3 regions of the Bermanella marisrubri genome follow, and region 3 is predicted to be linked to each of the others. Evidence: predicted binding sites of a transcription regulator. Region 3 holds the regulator's gene; each other region holds the start of a gene.

Region 1 (5,060 bases), 1.7 Mb from region 3:
ATACTGACACTATCCACCCGACCGCTCATGGCGGTATCTAAACCTTCTGTTTTGCCGTCGATAGAAGCAGATAACTCAAACTTGTATTCGCCTGGTGGATAAGGCATTGGAATCGGTTTACCGTTATCGTCCAGAACCAAGTTGCCATCCTCGTCTTTAAAATATTCTTGACGGTTGAGTTTGCTACGATCAAGGTCAACAATCTCACCATCCAGCTCAAGATTGGCACCATCCCAACGTAAGCTTGCTGGCCCTTTTTCGTGGAAACCAAGATCAATTGTTTCCAATGTTTGACCCGCTTTATTCTTAATCTGAAGGTTTAAATTCATCGTAGTAGCAGGCACTTCTGCAACACCTGCAACCACATCACCGTTCTGTAAGAAACCATATTCTTGGTTCGGTACAATCACACTTTGACCAACGAGCGAGGATGCCTGAAGAGCTTGGCTGGAGCGTAAACCATCCGACATACTATCTACGGTTGTATTTAGATTTTCTAAACCTTCAACCGAAGAGAACTGAGCTAACTGAGCAACAAATTCTGAGTTCTCTTGAGGTTTTAAAGGGTTTTGGTTATTCATTTGAGTAACCAAGAGCTTTAAAAACTCGTTTCGACCCAGCTCATTATCCTTTGGCTTGTCGTCATCTTTTTGCTTGTATTGATCGAGAACCTGAGAACTGGTCCCACTGTTTGTCACTTCGGTCATGACATTCTCCTCACTAAAACCCTATTCCGTTATTGACCCAGAGTTAGGGTTCGCTGCAGCATTTGTTTTGCTGTTTTCATCATTTCAACATTCATTTGATAGCTTCGTGATGAAGACATCATGTCTGTCATTTCTTCCACAATATTGACGTTGGGATACATGACATAACCTTCCTCATCCGCCATTGGATGGTGTGGTTCAAAGCGACGCTTCAACGGCGCATCACTTTCAACAATGGCAGCCACATGCACGCCATCACCTACCCCTTTGCGTAATTCTAATTTGTCGCTTAAGCCTTCGATGTCGTCCCACTCTTTTTGCAATGCTTGAAACCAGGGCTTACGTGCTCGATAGGTTTCATCAATGCTTGAACTAACCGTTTCTGCGTTGGCGATGTTACTGGCTGTGGTGTTAAGTCGAACCGATTGTGCGTTCATCCCTGTGCCAGCAACGTTAAAAACGTTCGTAAGTGACATGACTTAACCTCCTATTTATTGTGATTTAAGAGCGTTTTTCATGCCCTTAAAACCGCTGTTTAAAAATTCGAAAGAGACGTTGTAGCGCAATGCGTTTTCGGTATAAAACGATTGCTCCATTTGCGTATCAACTGTGTTACCGTCGATGGCAGGCTGATATGGGTTGCGATACTTCAAGCTATCGTCAACGCTCTGATTACCTGAGATATGCGCTTTGTGAGTTTTTTCCATACCAATTGAGCGACTGCTCATGGCACCATCAAGCATGGCGTTGAAATCGATATCGCGCGCTTTGTAGTGAGGTGTATCCGCGTTGGCCAAGTTATTGGCAAGAATCTCCGCACGCGCCGCACGCAGTTGCGTAGTCTTAGGATAAATGTTCAATGCGTTGTCGAAACTGATGGATGACATGCCTTGCCTCTTTCGCTCTTAATTTTCAATTACTTAAGAGATAGCAACGCCTATGCCAAAATTAATTTTCCTTTATTTTCAATGGGTTACGATATTTTTAAATACAAAAAAGCGGCAAGGATTGCCGCTTAGAAAGGAATGGATAAACCCATTGGTCTTTTTGCCACTACCTACTTTTTACGATAGATAATACCAGGACTGCACTGCACCATTTCGTAGAGATCAGGCAGACCACTAAGTGCCTCGCTGGCACCCAAGAATAAGTAACCACCTGGCTTTATGACACTGTGAATTCGACGCAAAATATCTTGCTTTAAATCGCTAGAAAAATAGATCAATACATTGCGGCAAAAAACAATGTCATAGCGCCCAAGCAGTGAATAGTTATTTAAGAGATTAAGCATGCGATATTGGACTCGGGCTTGAATCTTTGGATCAACCTGCCAGCCTTTTTCAGACTGTTTGAAATAGCGATCTAAATACTCTTTTGGCATTCCGCGGCCCAAGGCTAACTGATCATAGACACCTGATCGCGCTATATTTAACGCACTGGGTGATATATCGGTGGCCATTATTTTTTCCGACGTTAGCTTTCCAGGATTGGCCCGTTTAAACTCATCAATCACCATACTGATAGAATAAGGTTCCTGCCCTGTCGAGCTGGCAGCACACCAAATATCAATACTCTTTTGCTTTTGACAAAATTCGGGCAATAAGCGATTTTGTAAAATCTGAAAAGGATGTGCATCACGAAACCAGAGAGTCTCATTGGTCGTCATTGCATCGACCACAGTTTCTCTTAGACGAGAATCTGACTCCATCAATTTAACCAATTCAGCCAACGAATTTAATTCTTTATCTTTCACGATAGTGCGCAACCGACTGGCTACTAGGTACTCTTTATTGTCCCCGAGCAAAATGCCGCACACGCGTTCCAAATAGTCGCGAAAGACACCAAAGTCTGCTTTAGATATTTCCATTTATATCATTCCTGAGGCATGACTCCACCGACGGCCTTAACTTGTTCCGCTACCTTTGAAGCTAAGACATCGGGGTTGAATTTTGCGATAAAATCATTGGCCCCAACTTTCTTCACCATATTCTGGTTGAAGACGCCACTTAACGATGTATGCAAAATAATATGCATTTTATTCAACGCATCGTCTGAACGGATTTTTGTTGTTAGCGTATAACCGTCCATCTCGGGCATTTCAATGTCAGAAACCATTAATGCATAGTGATCGACCGGATTGATGCCATCAGCCAGCATTTGTTTTAAGTGCTCAAATGCTTGCTTTCCGTCATTCATGGCAGTCACTTCCACGCCCAGAGCTTCTAGACAGCGAGTAACCTGCTTACGAGCGATTTTAGAGTCGTCCGCAATGAGAACGCGCGGCGCTTCTTCAGGCTTATACTCCTGCGCAGAAGCCAATATATCTTCACTGATTTCTTCATTAATGGGAGACACTTCAGCGAGAATCTTTTCTACATCGATGATCTCTACCAGTTTTTCATCAACCTCAGTCACAGCAGTAAGATAATGCTCTCGACCAGTACCCATTGGCGGTGGATGAATTTCTTCCCAATTCATATTAATAATGCGTTCGACACCTTTAACCAAAAAACCCTGAGTAGCACCGTTATATTCGGTAATGATGACAAACGCATCTTTAGGATCGCCAACCGATTCATTTCCGGTAGCCAAACCTAAATCCATGATCGTGATCGTGCCTGAGCGGATATGCGCTACCCCAACCACTACGTGATGGCTTTTGGGCAAGATAGTCAAAGGAGGACATTGCAAAACCTCACGCACTTTAAACACATTGATGCCATAAATTTGTGAACCGTTTAAGCGGAACAGTAGCAACTCAAGGCGGTTTTCCCCCACCAATTGCGTTCGCTGATCGACGCTATCGAGAACCCCTGGCATATCCCAACTCCGTGTATCAACCTAATAGGCTTGCATTAAATACGCGGCATAATACTTGCTGTATCTGACTACCACGTGGAAAAAATGCCACTCTGCACAAAAGACAAAAGGCATACATCTATGAGAATAGGACAGATTTTCGGGAAGCACAGATTTTTTCTTGGATTACTCTGCCTTGTTGGAGTCAATTCCGTATCACATGCTACAGGGGATACCGGTGGAACTTCATGGCACCAGCAAATTGAACAAGGATTAAAGGGCCATTTGTCTCACTATTTAAATCAAATGGCACAAGATATGGAGATTTCGGACTACCAGATTGAAGTGGATATTAGCTATCTGGACAAACGGTTGGAATTTGCCGCTTGTCCACAACCGGTGCAAATAGAAACTTTGACAAGTTTAGATTTAGGTAGAAATCACATAAAAGTGGCATGCAAGACAAAGTCGTGGGCGCTCAATGTCCCCGTAGAGTTGAATATCAAAGCTCCTGTAGTCGTACTTAACCAACCCGTTCCTAAAGACATTGAATTACAAGCCCGACACCTAGATCTGGAAATTCATAATCTCGCAGACCTGCGCAGTGGATATTTTCTAAAAAAGGAAAACGTTATAGGAAAACAATCTAAGCGCGGATTAGCTGGGCAAACCGTTCTGAATGGGCGCCTTGTTTTACCGGCTCTACTGGTTAAAAAAGGCGATCGCGTCATTATTTCGGCATCAAAAGGCCCAATGAGTGTCAAAATGCCCGGTGAAGCATTAAATGATGGGCGTGAGGGCCGGCAAATTCGGGTTAAAAACCTACGTTCGGAACGTATAATCCGTGCCACCGTAGAAGAAAGTGGAGTCGTTTCGGTTAATTTTTAAGTTTTTTAAAAAAAATACTAAAGACTGGTGTAAGACGGCCGTTACATATCTACGAGGAAATCTCTAAAGCGTGGAAGGTAAATGAAATGAACATAAATAAACTCACCAATGGCATAGGAGGCGGCGGCCAATCGCGCTCGACTGAGCAAGTCGATAAAGCCAATGCCCAAGTTAAGAAAAGCGATTCAAGTTCGAGCTCATCTTCTGATGAGGTGAAGTTAAGCGCTCAAAGTAAGTCTATTCAGCAAATAGAAGCTGAAGTAGCCAAAATGCCTGATATCGACGATGCCGCAGTTGAACGCATTAAAGGTGCTCTTGCCAATAATGAATACAAGATCGACTACGAGCGCATCGCTGGAAAAATGATTAAGTTCGATAAGCTCTTAAACTAGGATGGAATAATGTCAGACGATATTGCGCAGCAACTTGAATCCTTGCTATTGGCGGAACAGGACGTATTGCTTCAACTTCAGCAAACTCTTGAACAAGAAAGCCGCGCGTTGCTCGATCGAGACATTAAAACCATTGATGAGACCGCGAAAAATAAGCGGCAGTTATTGCTTACGTTCGAAAAACAGGTCGGCTCACGCCAAGACTATCTTTCCACGCACTCAGTTACAGCGGATGAAGACGGCCTGAAATCCCTTATTGATCAGCAAGGCAGTA
Region 2 (5,060 bases), 190 kb from region 3:
AAGCCACAGCCTTTTACTATAGCATTGAAACGGAATCAGGCTCGAACCTTGATACGTTTGGCCTTCGTTCCACTGGCGTTCTATCTAACAAAGCATCCTACGAAGCAGAAATAGCAACACAAGATGATGAAACCAATACAACTCTTTACTACCACTTAGCTGGTAGTTACAAGCTAGGAGCAATCAAAGCTACCCTTGGCCTCGAGACTCTAGGTAGTGATGATGGCGATGCATCTTTTAAAACTCCGCTTGGAACCAATCATAAATTCTTTGGCTGGAGCGATACTTATCTAGGTGCGCCTGATGGAAATGGCCTGCAGGATATTTATGTTAGCGCTGTCAGCAAACTAGCAGGCGTAAAACTCGTGGGTCAGTTCCATAGTTTTAGCTCAGTTGAAGATAGTACTGACTTAGGCACAGAGTTTGGTTTCTTGGCCGCCAAAAAATTTAAAAATTATGGCTTGAGTTTCAAGCTTGCTCAATTCTTTGCTGGTGATACAGGCGTGGACACCACCAAGCTTTGGCTTACAGCAACAGCTAAATTCTAAAAATCAAAGTTTAACCCTAGCACTAGGGAGCGATGTCTCCCTAGTAGCTAAAGAAATCATCAACCAATATGGAAATATAAGCATGAGATCGTTCATTGCATTAATCGTCCTATGCCTTAGCGTATTAAGCACACCCGCTTACAGCGAAGTTCAATCCTTATCGCAAGCCATTAATGAATCCGGTCGTTTGCGAATGCTTAGCCAACGTATGGCAAAATCAAAACTACTATCAGCCATGGAAATCCAACCAGAAAAAGCGCAAGTTCAATATCGAGATAGTCTTGCGTTATTTAAAAAGAATTTAGTGGATTTAATCATATTTAGTGATCAGGTCGACCAATCAGGTTCAATGAATGTTCAACTAAAACAAATACAATCGGCATTACAGGCTTTTACCAATATTAGCGAGAACTACGACATCACACCCTTGATTCCTAACTTGCTAATGACTAGCGATCAATTATTAATGCAATGCGAAACCTTGGTGACAGAACTCGAAAATATAGCAAATCGTCGCAGTGCCAAGTGGGTAAACTTATCTGGCCGTCAACGCATGCTTAGCCAGCGCATTGCTAAGCTCTACACTGCAATTGCACTTAGCAAGGATGAGACACACAAGGCGGATTTACAGCAAGCAGTGCAGGAATTTGAATCTGCCCTGAATCAACTGATCTCCTCCCCTGACAATACGCAATTTGTACGCTACAAGCTCAATAATGTCCTCACACAATGGAATTTCTCTAAGCAAGGTTTCCTAGCTCTAGAGAAGGGACAGAGCACTCCTTTGGTTATCAGTATCACGACGGAAAGTATCTTAAAACAGATGAACGATATTACGGCCCTGTATCAAGAAATCGACCTCAATAAAACGCGGTTGGCCGCAAACTAATATCGCACCAGCTGTGTGCGCGCCGTTTTTTATGCGTGCACCACAAGTGCACAACCGCATGAACAAGAACGCTTTAAATCACAAATTTTCTATAGAAATCAACAGCTTAACTAATTGGCACAAGGGTTGCTAAAGAAGAATCAAGTTAAAAAGTTTCAAGCTCTGCGCTTGCTAGGAGAACACCATGTCAAACAAGCAAGATCTTATCGTGATCGGCAACGGAATGGTTGGCCAAAAGTTTTTACAAACTTTAGCTGATAAAGGAAAGCACGAATCGTTCAACATCACCGTGCTTTGCGAAGAACCGCGACCTGCATATGATCGCGTCTATTTGTCCTCTTATTTTTCAGGCAAAACAGCTGATGACCTTAGCTTGGTTGAAAAGGATTTCTTCAATGACAATCAAATCGAAATTAAACTGAACTGCAAAGCTGAGAGCATTGATCGAGAAAATCAATTGGTGAAAACATCCCATGGTGAGAACCTTCACTATGACAAATTGATTTTGGCCACGGGCTCGTATCCTTTCGTCCCTCCTGTTGAAGGCCACGACCGAGAGCACTGCTTGGTTTACCGCACCATCGAAGATTTGGAAAATATTGAAGCGAGCGCCAAAGAATCAAAAGTAGGTGTTGTTGTGGGTGGTGGTCTACTTGGCTTAGAGGCAGCCAAAGCGTTAAAAGACTTAGGCCTTAAAACACATGTCGTAGAGTTTGCTCCTCGCCTAATGGCCGTTCAGGTTGATGACGCAGGCGGCGCGCTACTAAAACGAAAAATCGAAGAGCTGGGCGTTCAAGTACATACCAGCAAGAATACTCAATTGATTACCGATGGCGATACTCTCCGTCATAAGATGGAATTTGCCGACGGCGAGTCCTTGGAAACGGATCTTATTTTATTTAGCGCCGGTATTCGTCCACAAGATGCTATTGCTAAACAAGCAGAGCTTGAGCTTGGCCCACGTGGCGGCATCATTATTAACAATCACTGTCAGACGTCAGACGAGAACATCTACGCTATCGGCGAATGCGCACTTTGGGGTGGAATGATCTACGGCTTAGTCGCGCCTGGTTATGCCATGGCATCCGTCGCCGTTGATCACATCACGCAAACGGGCGATTCAGAATTTGCTGGTGCGGATATGAGTACCAAGCTGAAATTAATGGGCGTTGATGTCGCGTCTATTGGTGATTGCCATGGTCGCACCGAAGGTTCACTTTCATACGCCTACAATGACGAAGTCAATCAAGTATATAAAAAACTGGTTGTTAGTGCTGATAAAAAACAACTGCTTGGTGCCATTATGGTGGGCGAAGCAGAGGACTATGGCAACCTGCTACAAATGATGCTGAACAATATCGAGCTGCCAGAAAAACCTGAACTTCTCATATTGCCAAGTACTGATGGTATGGAAAAGCCGGCATTGGGTCCTGATGCTCTGCCAGAAACAGCACAAATATGTTCTTGCTATGACGTCAGTAAAGGACAAATCTGCTGCAGTGTTCAAGACGGTGCGCAAACCATTGGCGATGTGAAAGCATCCACCTCTGCAGCCACAGGTTGTGGTGGTTGTACTGCACTGGTGACTCAGGTCATGAATAGCGAACTCGAGAAACTCGGTGTGGAAGTCAATACCGATATTTGTGAGCACTTTGCTTATACACGACAAGATCTTTACAACATCATTCGCGTTGAAGGTATCGAGTCATTTCAAGAGCTATTAGAAAAACATGGCAAAGGTCATGGCTGTGAAATCTGTAAGCCCGCTGTAGGCTCGATACTCGCTTCTGTCTACAACGATTATGTCTTGGATGAAAAACACATCAGCCTACAGGACACCAATGATATTTATTTGGGTAATATGCAAAAAGACGGTACCTACAGTGTAGTACCTCGCATGCCTGGCGGTGAGGTAACGCCTGAAGGCTTGTTAGTTATTGGGCAGATTGCAAAAGACTTTGGTCTCTACACAAAAATTACCGGTGGTCAGCGTATCGATTTATTCGGTGCTCAATTGCACGAACTTCCGCAGATTTGGAAGCGTTTGGTAGACGCCGGTTTTGAAACCGGCCATGCATATGGTAAAGCACTGCGTACTGTAAAATCTTGTGTGGGTAGCACTTGGTGTCGATATGGTGTTGATGATTCCATGTCTCTCTCCATTGAAGTAGAGAACCGATACAAAGGTTTACGCGCCCCACACAAAATCAAATTCGCGGTATCCGGATGTACTCGTGAGTGTGCTGAAGCACAAAGTAAAGACGTGGGCATTATTGCAACGGAAAATGGTTGGAATCTCTACGTGTGTGGTAATGGTGGTATGAAACCACGCCATGCAGAACTACTAGCACAAGACCTCGATAAAGAAACACTGATCAAATACATTGATCGTTTTTTAATGTTTTACATTAAAACCGCAGACCGCCTACAGCGCACGAGTGTATGGCGCGATAACTTAGAGGGTGGACTAGATTACTTAAAATCCGTTGTAGTGGATGACTCACTAGGCTTGGCAGAAGAACTTGAACAGCAAATGCAGCATGTAGTGGGCACCTATCAATGTGAATGGAAATCGACTATTGAGAATCCAGAACGATTGAAGCGCTTTAAGCACTTTATCAATGCCGATGACACAGATAAAAACCTACAGTTTGTCAAAGAGCGCGGACAAATTAGACCCGCTAATGAAGATGAACGTTTAAAGAAAGACAACCTGATTACAGTAGGCTAGATCATGAGTGATTTTCAAAAAGCATGTTTAATTGATGATATTGATGCGGGCACAGGAGTTTGCGCCCTGATCAGTAACAAACAAGTGGCACTGTTTAGGCCGACAAAAGAAGCGAAAGTATTTGCCATCGACAATTTCGATCCAGTTGGAAAAGCAAATGTACTAAGCCGAGGCCTGATAGCGGATGTAAAGCAAACCTTAACGGTTGCCAGTCCACTCTATAAACAGCATTACGATTTGGCTACCGGTCAATGCCTTGAAGACGATTCAATCAGCGTACCGGTTTACGAAGTAAAAGTTGAAAATAACGAAGTTTGGGTCAAAGCCTAATCTGCGTTCAAACTCTTATCTCAATAAAGACTTCCCCTTGTTTTTATTGATTTAAGCTGACCAATTCTATCCGCACAGATTGGTCATTCCTTCGGACTTTTTATTGTCGGAAGTCCCTTTGAGTCATTATTTGCTTCTGCTGCAAGTAATGACTCCTTTTTTGCGGTAAAGGTTAAAGATCCATGTTAACAAGCAGTAATGGTCGTCAAAAATTAGCAGTCATTGGCAACGGCATGGCAGCAGCCAAGTTATTGCAAGAACTCGTATTATCTTCTCTGGATCAATACGATATTACGGTTTTTGGCAATGAACCCTATGCTGCTTATAACCGCATTATGTTGTCACCTTTGCTTGCGGGAGAGAAACAATTAAACGACATTATCACGCTTCCCCGTGACTGGTATACTGAGAACAATATTGACTTATATACAGGCTCGGAATACCACATCAGTAAAATTGAGCGCGGTAGAAAACGACTCACATGCTCGAACGGCGAAATATTTCAATACGATAAACTCGTGATCGCCACGGGTTCTCATCCGTTTATCCTTCCAATACAGGG
Region 3 (5,060 bases):
ATATCACGATCAGGAACAAGCCAAGCTAGAACCTGATTTTATGGTTGAGAACCTAAACCTGCAAAATTATGGGGAAAATGGCGAGTTACGACAAACCGTGAAAGCAAAATCTGCCAAACACTTCCCTGCGACCGATGTTCAAGCCGAAATTGTAGCGTTTATTTCTCCGGACATTACACTCCATCAAGCAGATAAAAAACTTTGGCGATTGACAGCTGAAACTGGCAAATTAACAAATCAGCGCTACCTAAGCCTATCCGGTCGCGTTGCAATTAAACCTTTAGTTGACGCATCGACTCGCTTTAGTCTGAAAACCGCAACACTCAATATGGACTTAAATACACAAATCGCTAACACTGATTCTGACGTTATTATCGAAAACCCTAACACCCTGATCGAATCGACAGGACTGACACTAGATCTAAAAAAAGAAACCGTTCAGTTTATATCCAAGGTAAGAGGCTCACATGATCCATCCCATCAGTAATACCTTGATTTTAGTTTTAAGTTTTTGGGTGGCCGCTGTTCAAGCCTTACCCGAAGACACTCAACAAGAAATCCGTATCGCCAGCGACAAGGCCTTTCTCGACAAACCAAAAGGGGAATTAATCTACACTGGCAATGTGCGCTTAAACCAGGGTTCGTTGAAAATTGAAGCCGATAAGGTCACCATCATTCGTGATGAAACGGGTCTAAAGCAAGTAGTAGCGGAAGGCAAACCCGCGCGCTATGAGCAAGTGTTAAATCAAGATCAAGAAAAAACCAAAGCCTATGGTGAGACCATTATTTATCTAACAAAAAGCAAACAATTAACGTTGTTAAAAAATGCTGGCTTACAAAAACAAGGTAATGAATTCAGTGGTGAACGTATTGTTTATCTGATTGATCAGCAAAAAGTTAAGGCGGAAAGCCCACAAGAAGATCAGCGTATTCGCATGGTGATTCAGCCAGAACAACAAAAGAATTCCAGCGAAAGTACTAAGGAATAAAATGGCGATTTTAAAAGCACAAAATCTAGCCAAAAGTTACGGCCCACGCCAAGTGGTGGAAGATGTATCCATGTCCATTGAAAGTGGACAAATTGTTGGATTACTGGGCCCAAATGGCGCCGGTAAAACGACCTGTTTTTATATGATTGTAAATCTGGTTAACGCTGACAAAGGACGCATTGTCATCGATGACCAAGATATTACTGATCTACCTATGCATGGGCGCGCACAACGCGGAATCGGATATCTGCCGCAAGAAGCCTCTATCTTTCGCAAGCTAACCGTTGCCAATAATATTTTAGCAATTCTAGAAACCCGCAAAGATTTAAATAATAAGCAGCGCCAAGAAAAACTAGAAAGCCTTTTGGATGAATTTCATATTCAGCATATCCGTGATAGCTTAGGTATGGCTCTATCCGGCGGTGAGCGACGTCGTGTAGAGATCGCGCGCGCCCTAGCTGCGGAACCCTCTTTTATATTGTTAGATGAGCCTTTCGCCGGGGTAGATCCCATCAGTGTCGGCGATATAAAGAGCATCGTAAAACAGTTAAAAGAGCGAGGGTTAGGGGTACTGATCACTGACCACAATGTCAGAGAAACTCTTGATATCTGTGAAAAAGCTTATATCGTAGGTAATGGGCATATCATCGCCGAAGGTAATGCTGAGCAAGTACTCGCAAACCAGCAAGTAAAAGACATTTATTTGGGCGATGATTTTAAGCTCTGAGTATTTTACGGAGTTTAAACCTCGTCCTAATAAGTCTAGACTTGGTTCAAACTTCATGTATATTCAATAGTAGATGAATTGGTTTTTGCCACGGAATAATAAGCAGTATTTATGAAAGCGTCCTTGCAATTAAAAATGGGTCAACATCTTACGATGACCCCCCAGCTGCAACAGGCCATTAGACTACTTCAGCTTTCAACCATCGACCTCCAGCAGGAAATCCAAAACGCGTTGGATTCCAATCCATTACTGGACGTTGAGGAGGAATACGAAGGCGAAACACCCCAAGACCAATCAACACAATCGCAATCAGAGAATAAAGACACCGAAGCCAGCGAAAACCAAACACAGGAAAACGTTGGCGACGATGCAACTGCCGATAGTGACTGGAACGAAAATATTCCCGACGACTTGCCCACAGATAGCGATTGGGATGACACATGGCAAGCTTCAGCATCGCCAGCCAGCAGCAGCGAATCCTACAGCGGTGGCGATGACTTCGATTTTGACAGCCGCAACGGCAGCACAGATGATTTACAAGACCACTTACTGTGGCAATTAAACCTAACCCCGATGTCCGACAACGATCACATGATAGCCGTTAACATTATTGAAGGGGTTGACGATGACGGTTACTTAAAAGTAAGCCTAGAAGACATCCTCGCCAGTTTTGATCCGGAACTTGAGATCGAACTGGATGAACTTGAAGCAGTTCTGCACCTATTGCAACAATTTGAGCCCAGTGGTGTTTGCGCACGAGATTTACAAGAATGCCTCTCTTTGCAACTGAAGCAATTACCAAAAGACACCCCATGGTTAGATCTTGCACAGAAACTTATCGATAATCACATCGACCTGTTGGGCAGTAAAGATTACAGCGCATTGATGCGTAAACTCAAAGTCAAAGAAGACGAACTCAAAATTGTGATTCGAGGTATTCAAGAACTCAACCCTCGACCAGGCTCACAAATTGCCCCGCAAACCAGTGAATATGTCATCCCGGACGTCATTGTTCGACAGGTAAAAGGCCATTGGCGCGTGGAGTTAAATCCCGAAATTGCGCCAAAACTGCGTATCAATGACCACTATGCATCCATGGTCAAGCGCGCCGATAATAGTAGCGACAACAACTTTATCAAAGATCACTTGCAGGAGGCTCGTTGGTTCTTAAAGAGTCTTCAAAGCCGCAATGAGACGCTACTCAAAGTTGCTAGCAAAATCGTAGAATATCAACAGGCCTTCTTAGAAGAAGGGGATGAAGCTATGAAACCTCTTGTATTGCACGATATTGCAGAAGCGGTTGAAATGCATGAATCCACAATATCTCGTGTCACCACACAAAAATATATGCACACACCACGAGGTATCTATGAGTTAAAGTACTTCTTCTCAAGCCATGTGAGCACTACTAGTGGTGGCGAATGCTCATCTACCGCTATCCGCGCAATGATTAAAAAACTTATCGCCAGCGAAGCCGCTAAAAAGCCATTAAGCGATAGTAAAATCGCTGCGGTTCTCGAAGAAGAAGGCATCAAAGTCGCAAGACGTACTGTGGCCAAATATAGAGAAGCCATGCATATACCCCCCTCTAATGAACGCAAGAGGTTGGTATAACGAAAAATTGACTTGAATCGTCTCCGGTTTTAGCCGGTAGCCTATACTAAGATTAGGTTACCAGCACATTAACGCACCCTTTGGGTGCCGACAGTAGGAGCTACATATATGCAAATCAATATCAGCGGACACCATGTAGAAGTGACTGACGCCCTTCGCGACTATGTTCATTCAAAAGTCGAGAAGCTGGAAAGACACTTTGATAATATCACCAATGTTCAAGTAACATTGACCGTTGAGAAGCTCGTACAAAAAGCCGAAGCGACCGTCCATGCGGCTGGCGCCGAATTACACGCCAATGCCGATAATGAAAACATGTATGCCGCCATTGATGGCCTAACCGATAAACTAGACCGTCAATTAATAAAACATAAAGAGAAGATGGTTAATCACCGTCACGGAAATAGCCACTAATTTAATCCATATGTCTTCGAGTATTGCTCAAATTCTAACGTCAGAGCGCACCCAATGGGGTGCCACTTGCACCAGTAAAAAACGATTGATGCAACATATTAGTCAATTCCTAGCGGACAGCATCCAAGATGCAGACCCTAGTGAAATTTATGAGCGTCTTATCGCACGAGAGAAGTTGGGCAGTACTGGCATTGGAGAAGGCATTGCCATTCCCCATTCACGTCTAGCAGAGTGCCATGAAACTATTGGCGCTTTGTTCGTGCTGGAAACACCTATCGATTTTGATTCCATTGACCGCCAACCTGTAGACATTGTATTTGTTTTATTGGTGCCAGAAGAAGCCAATGAACAGCATTTAAAAACGCTAAGCATGCTAGCAGAGCAGTTTAGCCAATCGTCATTTCGTAATCGGTTGCGAGATGCACGGTCTACCAGCGAACTCTACCAGATTGCGGTACACTGATAGATTCTTAATGTTCGCAAAACATACTGATTAAGGTTTGTCATGAAATTGGTCATCATTAGTGGACGCAGCGGTTCTGGCAAGAGCACTGCGTTGAATGTGCTAGAAGATCTCGGCTTCTACTGCATTGACAATCTACCAGTCATGCTATTGCCTACCTTAATGCAACAAGCGAATCAGCAGGGCACCGGTCTTGTGGGCATGGCCGTCAGTATTGATGCTCGCAACATACGCTCTGAATTAGGTAATTTTGCCGACATCGTTAGCCAGCTGCCAAACGATTGCATCTTGGAGATCATCTATCTAGATGCCCATGTGGACACTCTGCTCACTCGGTTTAGCGCAACACGACGCAAACACCCTCTAACGGATGCCGATGTACCTTTATTTGAGGCAATAAATAAAGAGGTAGAGCTACTGCATCATATTGCCGACATGGCAGACCTCACCATTGATACCACCCATTTATCCATGCACCAACTGCGCACAATGATTAAAAACCGCGTGGTGGACAAAGATAGCAACGAGATGTCGATTCTATTTGAATCTTTTGGGTTTAAGCATGGCATACCAAAAGACAGTGACTTGGTGTTTGATGTACGCTGCTTGCCCAATCCTTACTGGGACCCTCAGTTACGCCACTTTACTGGGCAAGATCAAGCCATCATTGACTTTCTGAGCGATGAATCTTCTGTGAATGAAATGTATAGCGATATTGATGATTATCTACAGAAATGGTTACCAGAGTTTCAAAATAATAACCGCACATATATGACCATCAGTATCGGCTGCACTGGGGGCCAACATCGCAGCGTATACATGACAGAGCGTCTTTACCAAGCCTATGAAAAGC

What was found. The regulator sigma-54, encoded in region 3, starts transcription at its own class of promoters, with help from an activator protein. The targets are predictions, from matches to a motif close to TGGCACNNNNNTTGCTNT.
Region 1: a site for sigma-54 is predicted at 1,635-1,652, ahead of flgB (flagellar basal body rod protein FlgB). Genes of this name have one in related genera too.
Region 2: a site for sigma-54 is predicted at 1,553-1,570, ahead of nirB (nitrite reductase large subunit NirB). Genes of this name have one in related genera too.

Annotation. Positions count from the first base shown of each region.
Region 1 is NZ_CP051183.1:2,624,361-2,629,420, forward strand. Features, by position in the region: gene HF888_RS12140 (flagellar hook assembly protein FlgD) at 1-707, opposite strand, end outside; gene flgC (flagellar basal body rod protein FlgC) at 737-1,183, opposite strand; gene flgB (flagellar basal body rod protein FlgB) at 1,199-1,594, opposite strand; gene HF888_RS12155 (CheR family methyltransferase) at 1,765-2,574, opposite strand; gene HF888_RS12160 (chemotaxis protein CheV) at 2,580-3,527, opposite strand; gene flgA (flagellar basal body P-ring formation chaperone FlgA) at 3,648-4,394, shown strand; gene flgM (flagellar biosynthesis anti-sigma factor FlgM) at 4,481-4,786, shown strand; gene HF888_RS12175 (flagella synthesis protein FlgN) at 4,796-5,060, shown strand, end outside.
Region 2 is NZ_CP051183.1:658,024-663,083, reverse strand. Features, by position in the region: gene HF888_RS02975 (hypothetical protein) at 1-548, shown strand, start outside; gene HF888_RS02970 (type IV pili methyl-accepting chemotaxis transducer N-terminal domain-containing protein) at 631-1,437, shown strand; gene nirB (nitrite reductase large subunit NirB) at 1,622-4,168, shown strand; gene nirD (nitrite reductase small subunit NirD) at 4,172-4,498, shown strand; gene HF888_RS02955 (NAD(P)/FAD-dependent oxidoreductase) at 4,681-5,060, shown strand, end outside.
Region 3 is NZ_CP051183.1:844,933-849,992, reverse strand. Features, by position in the region: gene lptC (LPS export ABC transporter periplasmic protein LptC) at 1-487, shown strand, start outside; gene lptA (lipopolysaccharide transport periplasmic protein LptA) at 468-989, shown strand; gene lptB (LPS export ABC transporter ATP-binding protein) at 991-1,716, shown strand; gene HF888_RS03830 (RNA polymerase factor sigma-54) at 1,828-3,330, shown strand; gene hpf (ribosome hibernation-promoting factor, HPF/YfiA family) at 3,439-3,744, shown strand; gene ptsN (PTS IIA-like nitrogen regulatory protein PtsN) at 3,755-4,207, shown strand; gene rapZ (RNase adapter RapZ) at 4,250-5,060, shown strand, end outside.